DNA from 3 places in the Ferdinandcohnia sp. Marseille-Q9671 genome. Region 1 is predicted to be linked to each of the others. Evidence: a T-box and tRNA genes for the amino acid it is inferred to sense, from the RefSeq annotation. Region 1 holds a T-box; the other regions hold tRNA genes.
The links. A T-box is a leader RNA that pairs with one kind of tRNA and senses whether it is charged. The one in region 1 lies ahead of serS (serine--tRNA ligase), so its partner is inferred to be a tRNA-Ser.
Positions count from the first base shown of each region.

Region 2: it encodes a tRNA-Ser, which carries the amino acid that the T-box ahead of serS (serine--tRNA ligase) is inferred to sense. The anticodon was not compared.
Region 3: it encodes a tRNA-Ser, which carries the amino acid that the T-box ahead of serS (serine--tRNA ligase) is inferred to sense. The anticodon was not compared.

Region 1 is NZ_CDRJTA010000001.1:2,263,510-2,270,839, reverse strand. It holds gene serS (serine--tRNA ligase) at 54-1,334, opposite strand; T-box leader at 1,422-1,650, opposite strand; gene pdxT (pyridoxal 5'-phosphate synthase glutaminase subunit PdxT) at 1,704-2,294, opposite strand; gene pdxS (pyridoxal 5'-phosphate synthase lyase subunit PdxS) at 2,313-3,197, opposite strand; gene ACWNMY_RS11165 (D-alanyl-D-alanine carboxypeptidase family protein) at 3,416-4,771, opposite strand; gene guaB (IMP dehydrogenase) at 4,910-6,376, opposite strand; gene ACWNMY_RS11155 (YaaC family protein) at 6,538-7,330, shown strand, end outside.
Region 2 is NZ_CDRJTA010000002.1:159,568-167,393, forward strand. It holds gene sigB (RNA polymerase sigma factor SigB) at 1-545, shown strand, start outside; gene ACWNMY_RS12455 (Tex family protein) at 628-2,784, shown strand; gene cmpA (cortex morphogenetic protein CmpA) at 2,804-2,917, opposite strand; gene ACWNMY_RS12465 (SprT family protein) at 3,098-3,553, shown strand; tRNA gene ACWNMY_RS12470 (tRNA-Asn) at 3,679-3,753, shown strand; tRNA gene ACWNMY_RS12475 (tRNA-Ser) at 3,756-3,846, shown strand; tRNA gene ACWNMY_RS12480 (tRNA-Glu) at 3,858-3,929, shown strand; tRNA gene ACWNMY_RS12485 (tRNA-Val) at 3,991-4,063, shown strand; tRNA gene ACWNMY_RS12490 (tRNA-Gln) at 4,284-4,358, shown strand; tRNA gene ACWNMY_RS12495 (tRNA-Lys) at 4,533-4,608, shown strand; tRNA gene ACWNMY_RS12500 (tRNA-Leu) at 4,622-4,702, shown strand; tRNA gene ACWNMY_RS12505 (tRNA-Leu) at 4,711-4,797, shown strand; tRNA gene ACWNMY_RS12510 (tRNA-Arg) at 4,883-4,959, shown strand; tRNA gene ACWNMY_RS12515 (tRNA-Pro) at 4,968-5,044, shown strand; tRNA gene ACWNMY_RS12520 (tRNA-Gly) at 5,061-5,134, shown strand; rRNA gene ACWNMY_RS12525 (16S ribosomal RNA) at 5,217-6,766, shown strand; tRNA gene ACWNMY_RS12530 (tRNA-Ile) at 6,862-6,938, shown strand; tRNA gene ACWNMY_RS12535 (tRNA-Ala) at 6,955-7,030, shown strand; rRNA gene ACWNMY_RS12540 (23S ribosomal RNA) at 7,223-7,826, shown strand, end outside.
Region 3 is NZ_CDRJTA010000001.1:1,172,220-1,180,045, forward strand. It holds gene ACWNMY_RS05970 (TIGR00266 family protein) at 1-498, shown strand, start outside; gene ACWNMY_RS05975 (hypothetical protein) at 550-726, shown strand; tRNA gene ACWNMY_RS05980 (tRNA-Glu) at 1,184-1,255, opposite strand; tRNA gene ACWNMY_RS05985 (tRNA-Ser) at 1,297-1,387, opposite strand; tRNA gene ACWNMY_RS05990 (tRNA-Asn) at 1,396-1,470, opposite strand; tRNA gene ACWNMY_RS05995 (tRNA-Ile) at 1,479-1,555, opposite strand; tRNA gene ACWNMY_RS06000 (tRNA-Gly) at 1,571-1,644, opposite strand; tRNA gene ACWNMY_RS06005 (tRNA-His) at 1,695-1,770, opposite strand; tRNA gene ACWNMY_RS06010 (tRNA-Phe) at 1,790-1,865, opposite strand; tRNA gene ACWNMY_RS06015 (tRNA-Asp) at 1,882-1,957, opposite strand; tRNA gene ACWNMY_RS06020 (tRNA-Met) at 1,961-2,037, opposite strand; tRNA gene ACWNMY_RS06025 (tRNA-Ser) at 2,209-2,301, opposite strand; tRNA gene ACWNMY_RS06030 (tRNA-Ile) at 2,320-2,396, opposite strand; tRNA gene ACWNMY_RS06035 (tRNA-Met) at 2,411-2,487, opposite strand; tRNA gene ACWNMY_RS06040 (tRNA-Ala) at 2,514-2,589, opposite strand; tRNA gene ACWNMY_RS06045 (tRNA-Pro) at 2,608-2,684, opposite strand; tRNA gene ACWNMY_RS06050 (tRNA-Arg) at 2,688-2,764, opposite strand; tRNA gene ACWNMY_RS06055 (tRNA-Leu) at 2,779-2,867, opposite strand; tRNA gene ACWNMY_RS06060 (tRNA-Gly) at 2,884-2,958, opposite strand; tRNA gene ACWNMY_RS06065 (tRNA-Leu) at 2,963-3,043, opposite strand; tRNA gene ACWNMY_RS06070 (tRNA-Lys) at 3,057-3,132, opposite strand; tRNA gene ACWNMY_RS06075 (tRNA-Thr) at 3,140-3,215, opposite strand; tRNA gene ACWNMY_RS06080 (tRNA-Val) at 3,237-3,312, opposite strand; rRNA gene rrf (5S ribosomal RNA) at 3,323-3,438, opposite strand; rRNA gene ACWNMY_RS06090 (23S ribosomal RNA) at 3,542-6,475, opposite strand; rRNA gene ACWNMY_RS06095 (16S ribosomal RNA) at 7,007-7,826, opposite strand, start outside.

The DNA.
Region 1 (7,330 bases):
AAAATTTTTTAGGGCCAGGTTTTATAGAAAATCCTGGCCATGCTTTTTTACCATTACTTTGGAGCGATAACTTCCTTATTGCCCATATAAGGACGTAATACTTCTGGAATAATAACTGTTCCATCTTCCTGTTGATAATTTTCTAAGATGGCTGCAACTGTTCGCCCAATTGCTAAACCAGATCCATTTAATGTATGAACATGTTCAGGTTTTGAATCGCGGTCACGACGGAAACGGATATTTGCACGTCTCGCTTGGAACGCTTCAAAATTACTGCAAGAAGAAATTTCACGATACGTTTCATAGCTTGGTATCCATACTTCAATGTCGTACTTTTTCGCAGCCGTAAACCCTAGGTCTGCACTACACATACTCAACACACGATATGGAAGACCTAATAGTTGAAGCACCTTTTCTGCATTTGCCGTTAAGCTCTCTAATTCTGCATATGAATCTTCTGGCTTAACAAACTTTACTAGCTCGACCTTATTAAATTGATGCTGGCGAATCAGGCCTCTTGTATCTCTACCAGCTGAACCTGCCTCAGAACGGAAACATGCACTAAATGCTGCATATTTAATTGGGAGTTCCTCTCCACTAACAATTTCATCACGATGCATGTTCGTAACTGGCACTTCTGCAGTAGGAATTAAGAAGTAGTCTTCATTTTCAATAAGGAAAGCATCCTCTTCGAATTTTGGTAACTGACCAGTTCCTGTCATACTTGTACGGTTTACTAAATACGGAGGAATAACCTCCTCATACCCATGTTCTTCCACATGCAGATCTAACATAAAGTTAAAGAGCGCTCTTTCAAGTCTTGCACCTAATCCTTTATAAAATACAAATCGACTTCCGGTTACCTTCCCAGCTCTTTCAAAGTCTAGTATACGAAGCTCATCTGCAATTTCCCAGTGTGGCTTTGGCGCGAATGAAAACTGAGGAATCTCCCCCCACTTTCGAACCTCTACATTATCATCTTCAGATTCCCCAATTGGAACACTCTCATGTGGGATGTTAGGAATAGACAATAAGAGCTGTTCTAATTCTTCCTCCACACCACGTAACTCATTATCTAATTCCTTTACTTTTTCGCCAACTTCGCGCATTTCTAGTATTAAAGCTTCTGCATCTTTCTTTTCTCGCTTTAAAATAGCGATTTGGCCAGAAACCTCATTTCTTCTGCTTTTTAATTCTTCTGCCTTAACAATCAAATCGCGACGTGTCTTATCTAAGTCCTCAAAGCGCCCAAGATCGCTTAAGTCCTCCCCACGGAATTTGAGCCTTTCCTTTACCTCTTCAAAATTACTACGTAAAAATTTAATATCTAACATAATCAAAAAACCTCCTATAAAATACATGTTAAAAACAAATTTGAGCTTATCGACAGTTGCGGAAACGACAAAAAACTCCCGCCCCAATAAAGGGACGAGAGTTAACCCGCGTTACCACCCTAGTTGGGAATACAAAAGTATTCCCCTCTTGAAAAGATAACGGATTTACCGAAAATACCTACTATCAAATGCACCTTAGCGTAAGGTTCAGTATTTTACTCAAGGATGGATTCACAAGCCATTTTCATCGGTTCACACCAACCACCGACTCTCTAAAGAAAAAAGACGAGCTACTATTTCCTGTCATAGATTTCATATATTTAACTCTTATTTATTAATTTATATTAAGTTTTACCATGTTTCAAGAGTTTATACAAGGTTTTTGGTTTGCGCCTCTTCCACCATTTTAACAAAATACCCTGTTAAGCGATGATCATCCGTTAACTCAGGATGGAAGGAACAGCCTAGAAATTGGCCTTCGCGAGCAGCAACAATCCTGCCATTATGCTTTGCAAGTATTTCAACATTTTCTCCGGCTTCCACAATATGTGGTGCACGAATAAAAACACCAAGAAAGTCTTCTGCAATTCCAGGTATCATAAGCTCAGCCTCAAAGCTATCACGTTGGCGACCAAATGAATTACGTTCTACCGTTACATCCATTAGACCTAGATGTGGTTCTTTATAGTCTACGATCTCTTTGGCAAGTAAGATTAACCCAGCACAAGTTCCGAACATCGGTTTCCCTTGTTCAGCAAATTTTCGCAGTGGCTCTAAAAAGCCATACTTGTCAATTAATCGACGCATTGTTGTACTTTCTCCACCGGGAATGATGAGCCCATCTATTTCATCTAATTGCTCAATCTTTTTTATGACGATTGCTTCTGCACCAGATGCTTCTACTGAGCGAGTATGTTCTCTAACTGCGCCCTGAAGACCTAATACTCCAATTTTAACCACTTATGAACACCCTCTTACTTACCAGCCTCGTTCTTGCATACGTTGTTCTGGTAATAATGATGAAATTTCAACACCCTTCATGGCGTTTCCTAATCCTTTAGATAGCTGTGCAATTAATTCATAATCCTCATAATGAGTAGTTGCTTCTACAATTGCACGGGCAAATTTAGCAGGATTATCAGATTTAAAGATACCTGAACCTACAAATACGCCATCCGCGCCAAGTTGCATCATTAGAGCAGCATCAGCTGGAGTTGCAACACCGCCTGCTGCAAAGTTTACAACTGGCAAACGCCCCTCACGCTTAATTTGTAATAATAATTCATATGGTGCACCTAGATTTTTCGCTTCTGTCATAATCTCATCTTCACTCATTCCAACTACCTTGCGGATTTGAGCATTCACTTTTCTCATATGACGAACAGCTTCTACGATATTTCCTGTTCCAGGTTCCCCTTTTGTACGTAGCATTGACGCACCCTCTGCAATACGGCGAGTTGCTTCACCTAAATCACGGCAGCCACACACAAATGGTACTGTAAAATCACGTTTATTTAAATGGAACTCTTCATCGGCAGGTGTTAGCACTTCACTCTCATCGATATAGTCGACACCTAATGCTTCTAGCACACGTGCCTCTACAATATGACCTATACGAGCCTTTGCCATAACTGGAATAGTAACAGCATTCATAACTTGCTCAACTATCGTTGGATCTGCCATTCTAGCAACTCCACCCGCTGCTCTTATATCAGCTGGCACACGCTCTAATGCCATTACTGCAACAGCTCCTGCTTCCTCTGCTATTCTAGCCTGTTCTGCATTGACAACGTCCATTATAACGCCGCCTTTTTGCATTTCAGCCATTCCTCGTTTTACACGATCTGTACCTGTATTTGCCATTACGATTCCCCCTACATGTATGAGTACATTTATTATAGGCTTTATAATATCACACTTTACTAGATAGTAAATGCTCTATTAAAAAAAACTTAAGAATATTCTATCCTATTTTAAATTATTATCCTAGTATTTCTATGTATTTAATCTATCTATCAAATGTTTCCAAAAAAAACTCCTTCTAAAACAAGAAGGAGTCCACGTTATATACTATTAAAAAATTAGAACCAACCTTTAACTGTATCAGCTACACTTGACCAAATGTCGCCAAAGAAACCGCCGATACCTCTCATCATGATTACAAACCAATTTGTTTTTTCTACTTCGTTTTTTGTTACAAGATCTGTTTGAACACCATCTTGTCCAGTAATAAATCTGATGTCTCCATCACCTTTATACGTAATCTTCATTGTACCAACTTTCTCACCCTTTTTAATTGGTGCTGTTACTTCATCTTTGGAAACAATAGATTTATCGAGTACGTATGATGCCTCATATAATGATTTATCTTCACCTTTTTTAATCAAGATTGAGATAGGCTTATTTGTTTCGATTTCAACTTCTTTTTCTTTTCCCTTTAGAACTTTAAGTTCTTCTTGCCCTTTTAATTGATAGCCTTCAGGATAAATTTCAACTTTCTCGAAGTTATTAAATCCATAATCTAATAGTTTTTTCGTTTCTACAAAACGAGGAGCATCTTCCTCAATCGTCGTATTCATCACAACAGAAATTAATCTCTGCCCATTTCTTACAGCTGTACCTGTGAAGCATTTTCCAGCTTCGCCAGTATATCCAGTTTTTAGCCCATCCATCCCCTCATAATAATAAGGGACAAAGTTAGGTGATTCTTTAGGGTCATGCTTTAACATCCAGTTGTAATTATTTAATTTTTTACCTTCAAAAGTCATTTGTGGCATACTAGAATGATCCAAAGCCTCTGGATAATCTTTAATTAAATTATATGCCAAAAGAGCAACGGATTCAGCCGATAATACATTGTCTCCATTCGGATCTCTTCCATCTGGGTAAACATTTTCGAGCATTTGATTCGTTAAACCTGTACTATTTGCAAAATGATAATCTGGTAGTCCCAACTCTGCTGCTTTTTCATTCATCATTTTAATGAAGTTTGCCTCTGTACCGGCTACTAATTCAGCTAAAGCTATTGTTGCAGCATTATCAGAGTAAATTGCCATTGCATTATATAAATCTTCTACTTTGTATGGCTTATCTTGTGTAAGACCTGCACCTGAAAACCCATTACTAGGTTTTGAGATTTCAAATGAATAATCGCTAATAACAGTTGTGTCATCCCATGAAATTTTACCTTCGTCTATAGCCTCTAACACTAGGTATTCAGTCATCATCTTGGTCATACTTGCAATCGGTGCAGCAACATCTGCATCCTTTTCATAGAGGACTCTTCCCGTGTCACCATCTATTAAAATAGCATATTTTGCTTCTATTTCAGGACCTGCAGTTTCTGCTTGGACATTCGTAAGTGGATTTATAAAAATTGATAATAAAAAGATTGCCACTAAACTAATCAACAATCTTTTTTGTGTTTGTTTTTTCACGTATTAAACCTCCTGTTTCGTTTTACACACAAATTATATTTTATCACAGTGAGTATAAAAAAAATAGATAGAGCACGTGACTCTATCTACCACTTTATAAAAATCCTACCAATGGATTATTTATCTACTTACTATACCTTAAAGAGTAGAGTAATTTGGTGCTTCTTTCGTAATTTGAACATCATGTGGATGACTTTCACGTAATCCAGCACCTGTCATTTTAATAAATTGTGCATTTTCTCTTAATTCTTCTAAATTCTTTGTGCCACAATATCCCATTCCTGATCGGATACCACCAATCAGTTGGTAGATTGTATCGTTAAGTGGCCCCTTGTAAGGAAGACGCCCTTCGATACCCTCAGGAACAAATTTCTTATTGTCCTCTTGAAAATAGCGATCCTTGCTTCCTTTTTCCATTGCTGCGACTGATCCCATTCCACGATACACCTTAAAGCGGCGCCCTTGAAAAATCTCTGTTTCTCCTGGGCTTTCAGACACACCTGCAAGTAGACTTCCTAGCATTACTGCATGTCCTCCAGATGCTAGAGCTTTCACGATATCACCTGAGTATTTAATACCACCATCTGCAATAATTGACACTCCATGTTTTCTAGCTTCTGTAGCACAATCGTATACCGCAGTAATTTGTGGTACACCTACACCAGCAACAACACGTGTTGTACAAATTGAACCTGGGCCTATTCCTACTTTTACAACATTAGCTCCTGCTTCAATTAGATCTCTAGTTGCTTCAGCAGTTGCCACATTACCTGCAATAATATTTAAGCTTGGATATTCATTCCGAATCGATTTTACAGTCTCTAGTACACCTGCTGAGTGACCATGTGCCGTATCAACAACAACAGCATCAGCACCTGCTTCAACTAGCTTTGCAACACGGAGTAAGGTATCCTTGGTTACACCAACAGCAGCCCCTACTAATAAACGTCCTTGTGCATCCTTAGCGGAATTTGGGAATTCGATTACTTTTTCGATATCTTTAATTGTTATAAGGCCCTTTAATACCCCATTCTCATCTACAAGAGGTAGTTTTTCGATCTTATACTTCTGTAAAATCTTTTCTGCTTGTTCTAAATTTGTTCCTACTGGGGCTGTTACAAGGTCTTCCTTTGTCATAACATCAGATATAAGAATGGAATAATCCTGGATAAAACGAAGGTCTCGATTGGTAATGATTCCTACCAATATTTGTTCTTGTGGATTGTTTACAATTGGAACACCAGAAATGCGGTATTTTCCCATGAGATGCTCAGCATCAAATACTTGATGACTTGGAGTTAAGAAAAATGGATCTGTTATTACGCCACTTTCTGAACGCTTTACCTTATCAACCTGTTCAGCTTGCTGTTCAATCGACATATTCTTATGAATGATACCTAGCCCACCTGAGCGTGCCATTGCTATAGCCATTTCATGCTCCGTAACAGTGTCCATACCCGCACTAATAATTGGGATATTTAACTTGAGCGTTTCTGTTAATGCGACACCTAGACTTACATCCTTAGGCAATACTTCTGACTTTGCTGGTAAAAGCAAGACATCATCAAATGTTAATCCTTCTTTGGCAAATTTAGTTTCCCACATGTAATAAATCCCCCTTTGAATGCAAAATATTATTAGTAGATTATCAACTGGGTAAACTACTGTCAAGGAACGAATAATATATTTAATAATTCAGAGTTTTTACGTTATTTATTGGCCTGAATATAGTCGCACTTTCTTGTTTTTTATTGGAGGTTTATAATTTGTTTGAATATCGGTTTATTTGGCAATCATTTAATGCTTTACATGCAGCAAATACCACCCAGCAACTCCTTCAGAAATGCTATGAGAAAGCAACAGTCCCTGATGCAGAAAAAAAGAGCTACGAAAACTGTTACCCGTTTATTTATTATTTAGAACATGGTCAAAATTATTATCAGCTTTCAAAAGATGCACCCTTAGCGATCAAACCCGTATTGCTATTTTATGGAATGGTCCAGTTGTTAAAGGCCTGTCTTCTCACCGTTGATCCACAATATCCAGAATCAACTTCAGTACTGGCACATGGGGTATCTACTCGAAAAAGAAAAAAACAAAGCTATGAGTTTTTTCATGATGAAGTAAAGGTACAAAAGAATGGGCTCTTCTCCCACTTTTCAGAACAGATGTTTCATGTGAAACAAATGGAGGGAGAAAAGTTTACTATGGAACAATTGTTTAAACGAATTCCAGAATTACATAATTTATTTACACTTCATTTTCAACAGAGTTTATATATTCATACACCTATTTCTGTTGAAAATATTTTAACAATCCCTAATGAAGCATTAGATACCTACCATATGACATCACGTAGGTTTTTAGATTTTATTGAGAGTACAATTCCTTTTCCTATTTCTCTTATCCCAAATGATGGGGGAACAGGGGCGAGTGACATGATGAATTTCAAAGTAAATACACCAAACTATTTATTACCACTCTCCAGCTCTCCACTTTTGTATCAAATTTATGAAGATACTTTCTATTTACCAAGGGAGCGCGAGTTGTTATCTGTAT
Region 2 (7,826 bases), on a different contig from region 1:
GATTTGACTCATCGGTTGGTAAGAGCTTTTATTCATTTGCCATACCCACAATTATTGGTGAAATAAAGCATTTTCTACGCGATAAAACCTGGAGTTTGCACGTGCCTAGAAGAGTAAAGGAAATGGGAACAAAGGTTAGAAAAGCTGAAGATGAACTTACAATATCTTTACAGAGGAAACCTGATGTGCATGAGATCGCCAGTTACCTAGAAGTCGATAGCAAGGATCTATTGAAAGTTATGGAATTAGGACAAGCTTACAATACAATGTCGGTTGATGCTGAACTAATTAAAGATGGAAAAACTGCGACTATTCTAGATATTGTCGGGAAAAAGGACAATGGCTTTGAAACTGCACTGCGAAAAATGGTTATAAAGAATGCACTTCATGTTCTTACAGCACGTGAAAAGTTAATTTTACACTATACATTTATTAAAGAGAAAAGCCAAAAGGAAACAGGAAGACTTGTTGGGGTCTCGCAAATGCATGTTTCTCGAATCCAACGAAATGCTCTTAAAAAGCTTCAACAAGCCGTACTTGGATGACTCAAATTTGGTAATATAGATATAGGTAGAAGTAAAGTAGGAGGAAATGATTTTGACAACATTAACATCACAAACAAATGACATGATGGTAAAAATAATCGCGAAAGAAATTGGAATAAGTATTAAACAGGTACATAGTGTAATCAACCTCTTAGAAGAAGGAAATACAGTCCCATTTATCGCACGTTACCGGAAGGAAATGACGGGTTCTTTAGACGAAGTGCAAATTAAAGATGTTCAAGATAAGTGGGCTTATCTGCAAAATTTAGAATCCCGTAAGGAAGAAGTAATCAGACTTATCGCTGAGCAAGGTAAACTTACAGAAGAGTTACAGGCACAAATTGTGAAGTCTACTAAGCTACAGCAGGTTGAAGATTTATATAGACCATACAAGCAAAAGCGTCGTACAAAAGCAACAGTGGCGAAGGAAAAGGGATTGGAACCTCTTGCTGAATGGTTGTATACATTCCCGTTGAATGTAGATATTGAACAATATGCTAATCAATTCATTTCAGAAGAAAAAGAGGTTCTTACCGTTGAGGATGCAATCCAAGGGGCTAAGGATATTATAGCTGAATGGATATCAGATGATCCTACTTTCCGTCAATGGATACGTACAGAGACCTTCAAGGTCGGTACAATCGAAACAATAGTTAAGAATCAGGAGAAAGACGAAAAAAATGTCTTTGAGATGTACTATGAGTATAAGGAACCTATTCACAAGGTTGTACCGCATCGAGTACTTGCGATGAATAGAGGAGAAAAAGAGGATGTATTACGAGTAACCATAGAACCACCTCTTGACCGTATTTTATCCTTTTTACAAAGGAAAATTGTAAAAAGGGAAAACTCCCCTGTCACTCCTTATGTTGTTGAGACAATTGAAGATAGCTATAAAAGGCTTATTCAGCCTTCGATTGAAAGAGAGATTAGAAAAGAACTAACGGAAAAGGCGGAGGACCAAGCGATACATATTTTTTCTGAAAACCTTCGCAATCTCTTATTGCAGCCACCACTAAAAGGAAGGATTGTTTTGGGGGTTGACCCAGCATATCGGACGGGGTGCAAATTGGCTGTAGTAGATGAAACGGGGAAAGTACTTACTATAGGTGTGATATACCCACATCCTCCAGTAAATAAAAAGGACGAGGCTGTCAAGAAGATAAAGGCAGTGATAGAAGAGTTCAAGGTTGAAATGGTGGCTATTGGAAACGGGACTGCTTCTAGAGAAACAGAACAATTTGTTGCTGACGTATTAAAAGAAATTAAGCAAGAAGTATTTTATATCATCGTTAATGAAGCGGGGGCGAGCGTATACTCAGCGTCCGAGTTGGCCAGAGAAGAATTCCCTGATTTCCAGGTAGAAGAAAGAAGTGCGGTCTCTATTGCAAGAAGGCTTCAGGATCCGTTAGCTGAATTGGTTAAAATTGATCCAAAATCAGTTGGTGTAGGGCAGTATCAACATGACGTATCAGAGAAAAAACTAAATGACCAATTAACATTTGTGGTGGAAACGGTAGTTAATAAGGTGGGTGTGAATGTTAATACAGCGTCATCATCCTTATTGCAGTACGTAGCCGGTCTATCAAAAACTGTGGCGAATAATATTGTGAAAAAACGTGAAGAGCAAGGGAAGTTCAAGAATAGAAGCGAATTAAAAGATATCCCGCGTCTGGGAGCAAAAACATATGAACAATGTATTGGGTTCCTACGTGTTGTAGATGGAGACGAACCATTAGACCGCACAGGCATACATCCGGAAAACTATAAAGAAGTAAAGAAGCTCTTATCTACTTTTGGACTATCAAGTAAAGAACTGGGTTCCGATAAACTAAAGGAAGCAATCTCTTCCATTGTTACTGAAGAAATTGCAGCCGAATTAGGGATTGGTGAAATTACAATACGTGATATAGCGGATGCACTTGTTCGACCAGAACGAGATCCTCGTGATGAATTAGCTAAACCATTATTGAAAAAGGATATTCTAAAACTTGAGGACCTTGCAAAAGGAATGGAATTAGAAGGAACTGTTCGTAATGTTGTAGATTTCGGGGCGTTTGTAGATATAGGAGTTAAGCAAGATGGGCTAGTTCATATATCGAAGTTACGTAATGGATTCGTTAAGCACCCACTAGATGTTGTTTCTGTTGGAGATGTTGTGACGGTTTGGATTGACGATGTTGATGTAAAGAAAGGTAGAGTAGCGTTAACAATGTTACCGCCTCAAAATAATAACTAAACAAAGTAAAACACTGCTTTTAGGAGCAGTGTTTTTTTCTATAGAAATACCAACATTGATTCAATAATTTGATTTGATATCTATTCTTTTCGTAATAAGCGCGCATCATTTGGTTTTGCAGCCAACTAGGCATAAGTAAACCTCCCTATGTTAAAATCAATCTTTTATCATTTAAAAAGAAAATAGTGATATTATAGAGATTGGGTATTTAAGTACAGATAAGAGTATTGGCGAGATCCGAAAATCTCGTTTGAGTATAAATAGTGTATGCACATATAGTACGTCCTGTTCGTAGAAAGAAAGGAAGAAAGAAATGGAACAATTTGAACTTCAAAAAATTGTTGAAGAGGTTTCCCTCACATACTTTGGAAAACCTTTTATCCACCAGGCGACTTTTAATAATCGTTTACAAACTACAGGTGGAAGGTATCTGTTGAAATCTCATAATATTGAACTAAACCCAAAACATTATCAAGAACGTGGGATAGATGAATTAGTCGGTATTATTAAGCATGAACTATGTCATTACCATTTACATTTAGAGGGTAAAGGGTACCAACATCGTGATCGTGATTTTCGATCTCTTTTAAAAGCAGTAGACGCACCACGATTCTGTAAACCTTTAGATTCAGTAAAAAAAAGAAAGGTTTCGAAACAATATTTGTATACCTGTAAGAATTGTGGGTTAGGATATGTTAGGAAGCGAAAAATCGATATTAAAAGGTATGTCTGTGGGAAATGTTCTGGTAAATTAGTAGAAGGAAATTAAGTGTTGACTCTCCGATTTACTTATGATAAATTATAAAAGTCGCCACAAAAACGGCTAGACAAAAATTCAGATACTCTTGACAACTAGAAAGTCTGTTTTTATAATAAGTTATGTCGTTACATTATTCCACAGTAGCTCAGTGGTAGAGCTATCGGCTGTTAACCGATCGGTCGCAGGTTCGAATCCTGCCTGTGGAGCCAATGGGGAAGTACTCAAGTGGCTGAAGAGGCGCCCCTGCTAAGGGTGTAGGTCGCGTAAGCGGCGCGAGGGTTCAAATCCCTCCTTCTCCGCCAGTCTTTACAATGGCCCGTTGGTCAAGCGGTTAAGACACCGCCCTTTCACGGCGGTAACACGGGTTCGAATCCCGTACGGGTCATACAACAAATGGGATGTGAGATGCATCAATTCTCACCTCCCATTTCTTTCTCTTAAACAATGGAGGATTAGCTCAGCTGGGAGAGCACCTGCCTTACAAGCAGGGGGTCGGCGGTTCGATCCCGTCATCCTCCACTCCACCATGAACTACTTATTTATTAGTTTATTAGCTTGCGATTGATTTGAAACATTCTGAGTGAAATGAAGTTTTAAGGATATGATATATAGAGTCCTACTATCCACTCAGTGATGTCGGCGATATTCCGCAAAATTTCCTTTTGGAATTTTACAGAATATCCGTTTGCGGAGAAGTTGATGTAGCTATTCGAAGATGATTTTCGTTAAGTTTAATCAATGGGCTATAGCCAAGTGGTAAGGCAACGGACTTTGACTCCGTCATTCGTAGGTTCGAATCCTGCTAGCCCAGCCATTTTAATTTTAGCACGAGCCATTAGCTCAGTTGGTAGAGCACGAACGAGTAAGCTTCGAAGCGATGCTTCAGCGTACCAATCGAACTGCTACTTGCAATAACTTCCTGAGATTGGGACGTCGTAGATGTACCTAATACGAAAGTTATACTTCGTTATCTAAATTATTTTAGCACGAGCCATTAGCTCAGTTGGTAGAGCATCTGACTTTTAATCAGAGGGTCGAAGGTTCGAGTCCTTCATGGCTCACCATTTTAATTAATATGCGGGTGTGGCGGAATTGGCAGACGCGCTAGACTTAGGATCTAGTGTCTTTGACGTGGGGGTTCGAGTCCCTTCACCCGCACTTATAACGCGGTCGTGGCGGAATGGCAGACGCGCTAGGTTGAGGGCCTAGTGGGAGTTGATCCCGTGGAAGTTCGAGTCTTCTCGACCGCACCAAAAAAAGTTTTAAAAAACACTTGCATTTGTTTTTGTAAGGTGTTATTATAGAAAAGTCGCTTCTTACAGAGCGGACATCAAAAATGCGCCCGTAGCTCAATTGGATAGAGCGTCTGACTACGGATCAGAAGGTTATGGGTTCGACTCCTTTCGGGCGCGCCATTATATTGCGGGAAGTAGCTCAGCTTGGTAGAGCACTTGGTTTGGGACCAAGGGGTCGCAGGTTCGAATCCTGTCTTCCCGACCAGACGAAACTTAATATTGCGGGTGTAGTTTAATGGTAAAACCTCAGCCTTCCAAGCTGATGTCGTGGGTTCGATTCCCATCACCCGCTCCAAAATTAGTTCTTTGAAAACTAAACATAATACAAGCGTCAACGTTTTAATTCTAAGTAACAAATTATTGAGCAATCAATACTCTTATTGGAGAGTTTGATCCTGGCTCAGGATGAACGCTGGCGGCGTGCCTAATACATGCAAGTCGAGCGGATCTTTGGGAGCTTGCTCCCAAAGATTAGCGGCGGACGGGTGAGTAACACGTGGGTAACCTGCCTGTAAGACTGGGATAACTTCGGGAAACCGGAGCTAATACCGGATAACATATAAGACCACATGGTCTTATATTAAAAGATGGCTTTTAGCTATCACTTACAGATGGACCCGCGGCGCATTAGCTAGTTGGTGAGGTAACGGCTCACCAAGGCGACGATGCGTAGCCGACCTGAGAGGGTGATCGGCCACACTGGGACTGAGACACGGCCCAGACTCCTACGGGAGGCAGCAGTAGGGAATCTTCCGCAATGGACGAAAGTCTGACGGAGCAACGCCGCGTGAGCGATGAAGGCCTTCGGGTCGTAAAGCTCTGTTGTTAGGGAAGAACAAGTACCGTTCGAATAGGGCGGTACCTTGACGGTACCTAACCAGAAAGCCACGGCTAACTACGTGCCAGCAGCCGCGGTAATACGTAGGTGGCAAGCGTTATCCGGAATTATTGGGCGTAAAGCGCGCGCAGGCGGTCCTTTAAGTCTGATGTGAAAGCCCACGGCTCAACCGTGGAGGGTCATTGGAAACTGGGGGACTTGAGTGCAGAAGAGGAGAGCGGAATTCCACGTGTAGCGGTGAAATGCGTAGAGATGTGGAGGAACACCAGTGGCGAAGGCGGCTCTCTGGTCTGTAACTGACGCTGAGGCGCGAAAGCGTGGGGAGCGAACAGGATTAGATACCCTGGTAGTCCACGCCGTAAACGATGAGTGCTAAGTGTTAGAGGGTTTCCGCCCTTTAGTGCTGCAGCAAACGCATTAAGCACTCCGCCTGGGGAGTACGGTCGCAAGACTGAAACTCAAAGGAATTGACGGGGGCCCGCACAAGCGGTGGAGCATGTGGTTTAATTCGAAGCAACGCGAAGAACCTTACCAGGTCTTGACATCCCATGACAACTCTAGAGATAGGGCTTTCCCTTCGGGGACATGGTGACAGGTGGTGCATGGTTGTCGTCAGCTCGTGTCGTGAGATGTTGGGTTAAGTCCCGCAACGAGCGCAACCCTTGATCTTAGTTGCCAGCATTCAGTTGGGCACTCTAAGGTGACTGCCGGTGACAAACCGGAGGAAGGTGGGGATGACGTCAAATCATCATGCCCCTTATGACCTGGGCTACACACGTGCTACAATGGATGGTACAAAGGGCAGCGAAACCGCGAGGTTAAGCAAATCCCATAAAACCATTCTCAGTTCGGATTGCAGGCTGCAACTCGCCTGCATGAAGCCGGAATCGCTAGTAATCGCGGATCAGCATGCCGCGGTGAATACGTTCCCGGGCCTTGTACACACCGCCCGTCACACCACGAGAGTTTGTAACACCCGAAGTCGGTGGGGTAACCGTAAGGAGCCAGCCGCCTAAGGTGGGACAGATGATTGGGGTGAAGTCGTAACAAGGTAGCCGTATCGGAAGGTGCGGCTGGATCACCTCCTTTCTAAGGAAACTGAAGTTCTACGAACTTCATAAAAAGACGCCTCTGTATTATGTTTAGTTTTGAGAGAGCTACTTTGTTCTCTTATATGTGTGAATGGGCCTATAGCTCAGCTGGTTAGAGCGCACGCCTGATAAGCGTGAGGTCGATGGTTCGAGTCCATTTAGGCCCACCATTCATTTAAATAATTTGGGGCCTTAGCTCAGCTGGGAGAGCGCCTGCCTTGCACGCAGGAGGTCAGCGGTTCGATCCCGCTAGGCTCCACCAAATCGTTCCTTGAAAACTAGATAACGTAACAAAACATTCATTGAAGTAAGTAAAGTTCTTTAAACTTTAGGCGCATGAGAAGCGAGAAGGTCGAGGAAGCAAAGTTCTGGAGGAACGGAGCGTAGTTTTCGCTACGTGAGTACCGGAAGAACGAAGCTGACGAAGAGATTCGACGCTTATCAAAGCCGAATAGGTTAAGTTATGAAGGGCGCACGGTGGATGCCTTGGCACTAGGAGCCGATGAAGGACGGTACTAACACCGATATGCTTCGGGGAGCTGTAAGTAAGCATTGATCCGAAGATTTCCGAATGGGGAAACCCACTGCCCGTAATGGGGTAGTATCCATACCTGAATTCATAGGGTATGAGAAGGTAGACCCGGGGAACTGAAACATCTTAGTACCCGGAGGAAGAGAAAGCAAACGCGATTTCCTGAGTAGCGGCGAGCGAAACGGAAGATAGCCCAAACCAAGAGGCTTGCCTCTTGGGGTTGTAGGACACTCTATACGGAGTTACAAAAGAGCGAAGTAGACGAAGCGACCTGGAAAGGTCCGTCAGAGAAGGTAACAACCCTGTAGTCGAAACTTCGTTCTCTCTTGAGTGGATCCTGAGTACGGCGGGACACGAGAAATCCCGTCGGAAGCTGGGAGGACCATCTCCCAAGGCTAAATACTCCCTAGTGACCGATAGTGAACCAGTACCGTGAGGGAAAGGTGAAAAGCACCCCGGAAGGGGAGTGAAATAGAACCTGAAACCGTGTGCCTACAAGTAGTCAAAGCACATTTATGTGTGATGG
Region 3 (7,826 bases), 1.1 Mb from region 1:
ATAATTCCAATTGACTTAAGTGAGCTAGGGGGAAAAGTCATTTGTCAAAAGGATTCATTTCTTTGCGCGGCAAAAGGTGTATCAGTTGGAATCGATTTTCAACGGAAATTAGGTACTGGCTTTTTTGGTGGAGAAGGCTTCATCATGCAGAAATTAGAGGGAGATGGCCTTGCCTTTCTGCATGCGGGAGGAACAATTCATAAAAGGGTGTTAGAGCCAGGTGAAGTGTTACGAATTGATACGGGTTGTCTCGTAGGAATGACCAAAGAAGTGGATTACAATATTGAATTTGTAGGTAAAGTTAAAACAGCATTCTTTGGTGGTGAAGGATTATTTTATGCAACAGTAAGGGGACCTGGAGCTGTGTGGGTACAATCACTGCCATTTAGCCGTCTAGCAGATCGTATCTTCGCAAGTGCACCTAAGAATGGAGGAAGCACTGGTGAAGGAAGTATTCTAGGAGGAATCGGTAATTTGTTAAATGGTGATAACAGATAGCAAGAATAATTAAAGGTTTATCTGGGAGGATAATAAATGGAGGTGTAGAAGGTGAAACGTGAAGATGAAACTAACAGCGTGAAGCGCGATGCTCCATTATTTGATGCTCCTGATGATAAAATTTTAGCATTTGATATGTTTCGAGGAATATCCCCTGGAATATTTTCAGACGTTGATTTAAATAACCCAGGAAAAAAAATAGAAGACGATATCCTGGATCAAGACTAAAACACCTGGCAACAGGTGTTTTTGCATTCCTACAATTCCATTTTAGGGAGCAGTAGTAATGAAGAGAAAGGAGTACGATTAGAACGAAAACAAAGCACAAAACAGCTAAAAAACTGAAAGAACAAAAGCGCAAGCGTCTTGAAAGTAAACGCCCACTAAAGGCTGCCACGTCTTGTGGCAAACGCGGACGTCAGCACATTCCTCGAAAATGCTATGCATTTTCTTCGTGCGATGATTATGCTATCGAAGCTTCCCTTGTCCTGTGCATCCGACAAGCATAAGACTAAACGGCGAGAAGGTTGCTCTTTGACCTTCTTGACGGATTGGCTTATGACCTCGAGGGACTAGGCGCTGGAGCTAGATGTAGATAAACCCATTTATAACTTATCATAAGGTTGAATTTTTTAATTTCCTAAACAATAAAAAAAACGCTATGAGATATTCTCATAACGCTTGATGACCCGTACGGGATTCGAACCCGTGTTACCGCCGTGAAAGGGCGGTGTCTTAACCGCTTGACCAACGGGCCAGATTAATAAGATTGCTAGATTATTGAATATATAAATCACATGGCGGAGAAGGAGGGATTTGAACCCTCGCGCCGCTTACGCGACCTACACCCTTAGCAGGGGCGCCTCTTCAGCCACTTGAGTACTTCCCCAAAAAAAATGGCTCCACAGGCAGGATTCGAACCTGCGACCGATCGGTTAACAGCCGATAGCTCTACCACTGAGCTACTGTGGAATAAAATATGGTGGGCCTAAATGGACTCGAACCATCGACCTCACGCTTATCAGGCGTGCGCTCTAACCAGCTGAGCTATAGGCCCATTGATTTAAAAATATGGAGCGGGTGATGAGAATCGAACTCACGACATCAGCTTGGAAGGCTGAGGTTTTACCATTAAACTACACCCGCATAAAAATAATATAAGATATTTTATTCAACTAAAGCCTACGGATAATATATGGGGCGACTGATGGGAATCGAACCCACGAATGTCGGAACCACAATCCGATGCGTTAACCACTTCGCCACAATCGCCATTAAGTTTAGTAAAATATGGTGGCTCAGGACGGAATCGAACCGCCGACACAAGGATTTTCAGTCCTTTGCTCTACCGACTGAGCTACTGAGCCAACAAAATAATTAATATGGCGGTCCCGACCGGGATCGAACCGGCGATCTCCTGCGTGACAGGCAGGCATGTTAACCGCTACACCACGGGACCATTTGGTTGCGGGGACAGGATTTGAACCTGCGACCTTCGGGTTATGAGCCCGACGAGCTACCAGACTGCTCCACCCCGCGATAATAAGAATTATAAATTGTACTGTATGCGCCAAGCTTCTAATGACTGTCCCTTCCTCTGCTAGCCTAAGCAGGAAGTTTATCCGTCGGGACAACTCGCAGTTTATTCGACGAAGCAATGCTCGTTGCTCCACCCCGCGAAAATAAGAATTATAAGTCATTAAGTAAATATGGCGGAGGAAGAGGGATTCGAACCCCCGCGGGCTTTAACACCCCTGTCGGTTTTCAAGACCGATCCCTTCAGCCGGACTTGGGTATTCCTCCGTATAAGAAAGTTGAAAATGGTGGACCTTGTAGGACTCGAACCTACGACCGGACGGTTATGAGCCGTCTGCTCTAACCAGCTGAGCTAAAGGTCCTCTAGTATTTAAAATGGTAGCGGCGGAGGGGATCGAACCCCCGACCTCACGGGTATGAACCGTACGCTCTAGCCAGCTGAGCTACACCGCCATAATTAAGAATACTGTTAAGGTTTTTGGTGGAGCCTAGCGGGATCGAACCGCTGACCTCCTGCGTGCAAGGCAGGCGCTCTCCCAGCTGAGCTAAGGCCCCAAAACATTATTATTTAGATGGTCGGGAAGACAGGATTCGAACCTGCGACCCCTTGGTCCCAAACCAAGTGCTCTACCAAGCTGAGCTACTTCCCGTAATGGCGCGCCCGAAAGGAGTCGAACCCATAACCTTCTGATCCGTAGTCAGACGCTCTATCCAATTGAGCTACGGGCGCATTACTTATTAATATGGTGCCGAGGACCGGAATCGAACCGGTACGGTAGTCACCTACCGCAGGATTTTAAGTCCTGTGCGTCTGCCAGTTCCGCCACCCCGGCATTTAAAATGAAGTTCTGGAGCGGAAGACGGGATTCGAACCCGCGACCCCCACCTTGGCAAGGTGGTGTTCTACCACTGAACTACTTCCGCATAATGCGGGTGAAGGGACTCGAACCCCCACGTCAAAGACACTAGATCCTAAGTCTAGCGCGTCTGCCAATTCCGCCACACCCGCATATTAATTAAAATGGTGAGCCATGAAGGACTCGAACCTTCGACCCTCTGATTAAAAGTCAGATGCTCTACCAACTGAGCTAATGGCTCTCACAAATGGTGCCGGCGATAGGAGTCGAACCCACGACCTACTGATTACAAGTCAGTTGCTCTACCAACTGAGCTACACCGGCATATTATATAGGTAGTACATATGGTGGAGGATGACGGGATCGAACCGCCGACCCCCTGCTTGTAAGGCAGGTGCTCTCCCAGCTGAGCTAATCCTCCATCTCTTCCAACCTAGCGACGTCCTACTCTCACAGGGACAAAGTCCCAACTACCATCGGCGCTGAGAAGCTTAACTTCCGTGTTCGGTATGGGAACGGGTGTGACCTCTTCGCTATCGTCACTAGATAAAGTAGAGACAAGATATATTATACTATCTTTTCTACAAAAATCAAGAAGAATTTTTCATTTCTTCAAAACTAGATAACATAATTTCATTCATTGAAATGATTTGGTTAAGTCCTCGATCGATTAGTATCAGTCAGCTACACATGTCACCATGCTTACACCTCTGACCTATCAACCTCGTCATCTTCGAGGGATCTTACTAGTTTAACACTATGGGAAATCTCATCTTGAGGGGGGCTTCATGCTTAGATGCTTTCAGCACTTATCCCTTCCACACATAGCTACCCAGCGATGCCCTTGGCAGAACAACTGGTACACCAGCGGTGTGTCCATCCCGGTCCTCTCGTACTAAGGACAGCTCCTCTCAAATTTCCTACGCCCACGACGGATAGGGACCGAACTGTCTCACGACGTTCTGAACCCAGCTCGCGTACCGCTTTAATGGGCGAACAGCCCAACCCTTGGGACCGACTACAGCCCCAGGATGCGATGAGCCGACATCGAGGTGCCAAACCTCCCCGTCGATGTGGACTCTTGGGGGAGATAAGCCTGTTATCCCCGGGGTAGCTTTTATCCGTTGAGCGATGGCCCTTCCATGCGGAACCACCGGATCACTAAGCCCGACTTTCGTCCCTGCTCGACTTGTAGGTCTCGCAGTCAAGCTCCCTTGTGCCTTTACACTCTACGAATGATTTCCAACCATTCTGAGGGAACCTTTGGGCGCCTCCGTTACTTTTTAGGAGGCGACCGCCCCAGTCAAACTGCCCACCTGACACTGTCTCCAAGGCCGATAAGGCCTTCGGGTTAGAATTTCAATACAGCCAGGGTAGTATCCCACCGACGCCTCCACCGAAGCTAGCGCTCCGGCTTCCAAGGCTCCTACCTATCCTGTACAAGCTGTACCAAAATTCAATATCAGGCTGCAGTAAAGCTCCACGGGGTCTTTCCGTCCTGTCGCGGGTAACCTGCATCTTCACAGGTACTATAATTTCACCGAGTCTCTCGTTGAGACAGTGCCCAGATCGTTACACCTTTCGTGCGGGTCAGAACTTACCTGACAAGGAATTTCGCTACCTTAGGACCGTTATAGTTACGGCCGCCGTTTACTGGGGCTTCGATTCAGAGCTTCGCTTAGAGCTAACCCCTCCTCTTAACCTTCCAGCACCGGGCAGGTGTCAGCCCCTATACTTCGCCTTGCGGCTTCGCAGAGACCTGTGTTTTTGCTAAACAGTCGCCTGGGCCTATTCACTGCGGCTTTTCAGGGCTATTCACCCTAAAAAGCACCCCTTCTCCCGAAGTTACGGGGTCATTTTGCCGAGTTCCTTAACGAGAGTTCTCTCGATCACCTTAGGATTCTCTCCTCGCCTACCTGTGTCGGTTTGCGGTACGGGCACCATTTACCTCGCTAGAAGCTTTTCTTGGCAGTGTGGAATCAGGAACTTCGGTACTATATTTCCCTCGCCATCACAGCTCAACCTTCGCGGTAAGCGGATTTGCCTACTTACCAGTCTAACTGCTTGGACGCGCATATCCAACAGCGCGCTTACCCTATCCTCCTGCGTCCCTCCATCGCTCAAACGGTAAAGAGGTGGTACAGGAATATCAACCTGTTGTCCATCGCCTACGCCTTTCGGCCTCGGCTTAGGTCCCGACTAACCCTGAGCGGACGAGCCTTCCTCAGGAAACCTTAGGCATTCGGTGGAGGGGATTCTCACCCCTCTTTCGCTACTCATACCGGCATTCTCACTTCTAAGCGCTCCACCAGTCCTTCCGGTCTGACTTCGCTGCACTTAGAACGCTCTCCTACCATTGTTCGTAAGAACAATCCACAGCTTCGGTGATACGTTTAGCCCCGGTACATTTTCGGCGCAGAGTCACTCGACCAGTGAGCTATTACGCACTCTTTAAATGGTGGCTGCTTCTAAGCCAACATCCTGGTTGTCTAAGCAACTCCACATCCTTTTCCACTTAACGTATACTTTGGGACCTTAGCTGGTGGTCTGGGCTGTTTCCCTCTTGACTACGGATCTTATCACTCGCAGTCTGACTCCCGAGAATCAAGTCTTTGGCATTCGGAGTTTGACTGAATTCGGTAACCCGATGAGGGCCCCTAGTCCAATCAGTGCTCTACCTCCAAGACTCTATACTCGAGGCTAGCCCTAAAGCTATTTCGGAGAGAACCAGCTATCTCCAAGTTCGATTGGAATTTCTCCGCTACCCACACCTCATCCCCGCACTTTTCAACGTGCGTGGGTTCGGGCCTCCATTCAGTGTTACCTGAACTTCACCCTGGACATGGGTAGATCACCTGGTTTCGGGTCTACGACCACGTACTATTTCGCCCTATTCAGACTCGCTTTCGCTGCGGCTCCGTCTCTTCAACTTAACCTTGCACGGGATCGTAACTCGCCGGTTCATTCTACAAAAGGCACGCCATCACACATAAATGTGCTTTGACTACTTGTAGGCACACGGTTTCAGGTTCTATTTCACTCCCCTTCCGGGGTGCTTTTCACCTTTCCCTCACGGTACTGGTTCACTATCGGTCACTAGGGAGTATTTAGCCTTGGGAGATGGTCCTCCCAGCTTCCGACGGGATTTCTCGTGTCCCGCCGTACTCAGGATCCACTCAAGAGAGAACGAAGTTTCGACTACAGGGTTGTTACCTTCTCTGACGGACCTTTCCAGGTCGCTTCGTCTACTCCGTTCTTTTGTAACTCCGTATAGAGTGTCCTACAACCCCAAGAGGCAAGCCTCTTGGTTTGGGCTATCTTCCGTTTCGCTCGCCGCTACTCAGGAAATCGCGTTTGCTTTCTCTTCCTCCGGGTACTAAGATGTTTCAGTTCCCCGGGTCTACCTTCTCATACCCTATGAATTCAGGTATGGATACTACCCCATTACGGGCAGTGGGTTTCCCCATTCGGAAATCTTCGGATCAATGCTTACTTACAGCTCCCCGAAGCATATCGGTGTTAGTACCGTCCTTCATCGGCTCCTAGTGCCAAGGCATCCACCGTGCGCCCTTCATAACTTAACCTATTCGGCTTTGATAAGCGTCGAATCTCTTTGTCACCGCTGTCGTCATCATCCTCACGTACCCTAAAGTACGCTCCGGTGATTCCTCCATCGGTTCCTCGACCTTCTCGCTTCTCGTTCACCTTTAAGTTTTAAAGAACTTTACTTACTTCAATGAATGTTTTGTTACGTTATCTAGTTTTCAAGGAACGAGGCTACTGACTTCAATCACATCGTGATTAATCATCAGTGTTTCGGCATCATGCTGCCTTGCGCTGAGGAATCAATCATCTTCGATTCATCTTGTAGACGCAAGCGCAATGATTTTTGCAACAAGCAAAAATCTACCTTTGAGAGAAAAAGCACTCTCAAAACTGACCACAATACAAAGCGTCTTTTTATGAAGTTCGTAGAACTTCTAATGTCTAGTTACGGCTCCTAGCCTCTCGAGGTTGCTTCACTTCTTCTGTCAAAGTCTATTGACTTTTCCGACAGAAGCTCCAGCACTTGTCGAGGCTGTACAGTCGCCTTCACTTTTCGACTTTTTCCTTAGAAAGGAGGTGATCCAGCCGCACCTTCCGATACGGCTACCTTGTTACGACTTCACCCCAATCATCTGTCCCACCTTAGGCGGCTGGCTCCTTACGGTTACCCCACCGACTTCGGGTGTTACAAACTCTCGTGGTGTGACGGGCGGTGTGTACAAGGCCCGGGAACGTATTCACCGCGGCATGCTGATCCGCGATTACTAGCGATTCCGGCTTCATGCAGGCGAGTTGCAGCCTGCAATCCGAACTGAGAATGGTTTTATGGGATTTGCTTAACCTCGCGGTTTCGCTGCCCTTTGTACCATCCATTGTAGCACGTGTGTAGCCCAGGTCATAAGGGGCATGATGATTTGACGTCATCCCCACCTTCCTCCGGTTTGTCACCGGCAGTCACCTTAGAGTGCCCAACTGAATGCTGGCAACTAAGATCAAGGGTTGCGCTCGTTGCGGGACTTAACCCAACATCTCACGACACGAGCTGACGACAACCATGCACCACCTGTCACCATGTCCCCGAAGGGAAAGCCCTATCTCTAGAGTTGTCATGGGATGTCAAGACCTGGTAAGGTTCTTCGCGTTGCTTCGAATTAAACCACATGCTCCACCGCTTGTGCGGGCCCCCGTCAATTCCTTTGAGTTTCAGTCTTGCGACCGTACTCCCCAGGCGGAGTGCTTAATGCGTTTGCTGCAGCACTAAAGGGCGGAAACCCTCTAACACTTAGCACTCATCGTTTACGGCGTGGACTACCAGGGTATCTAATCCTGTTCGCTCCCCACGCTTTCGCGCCTCAGCGTCAGTTACAGACCAGAGAGCCGCCTTCGCCA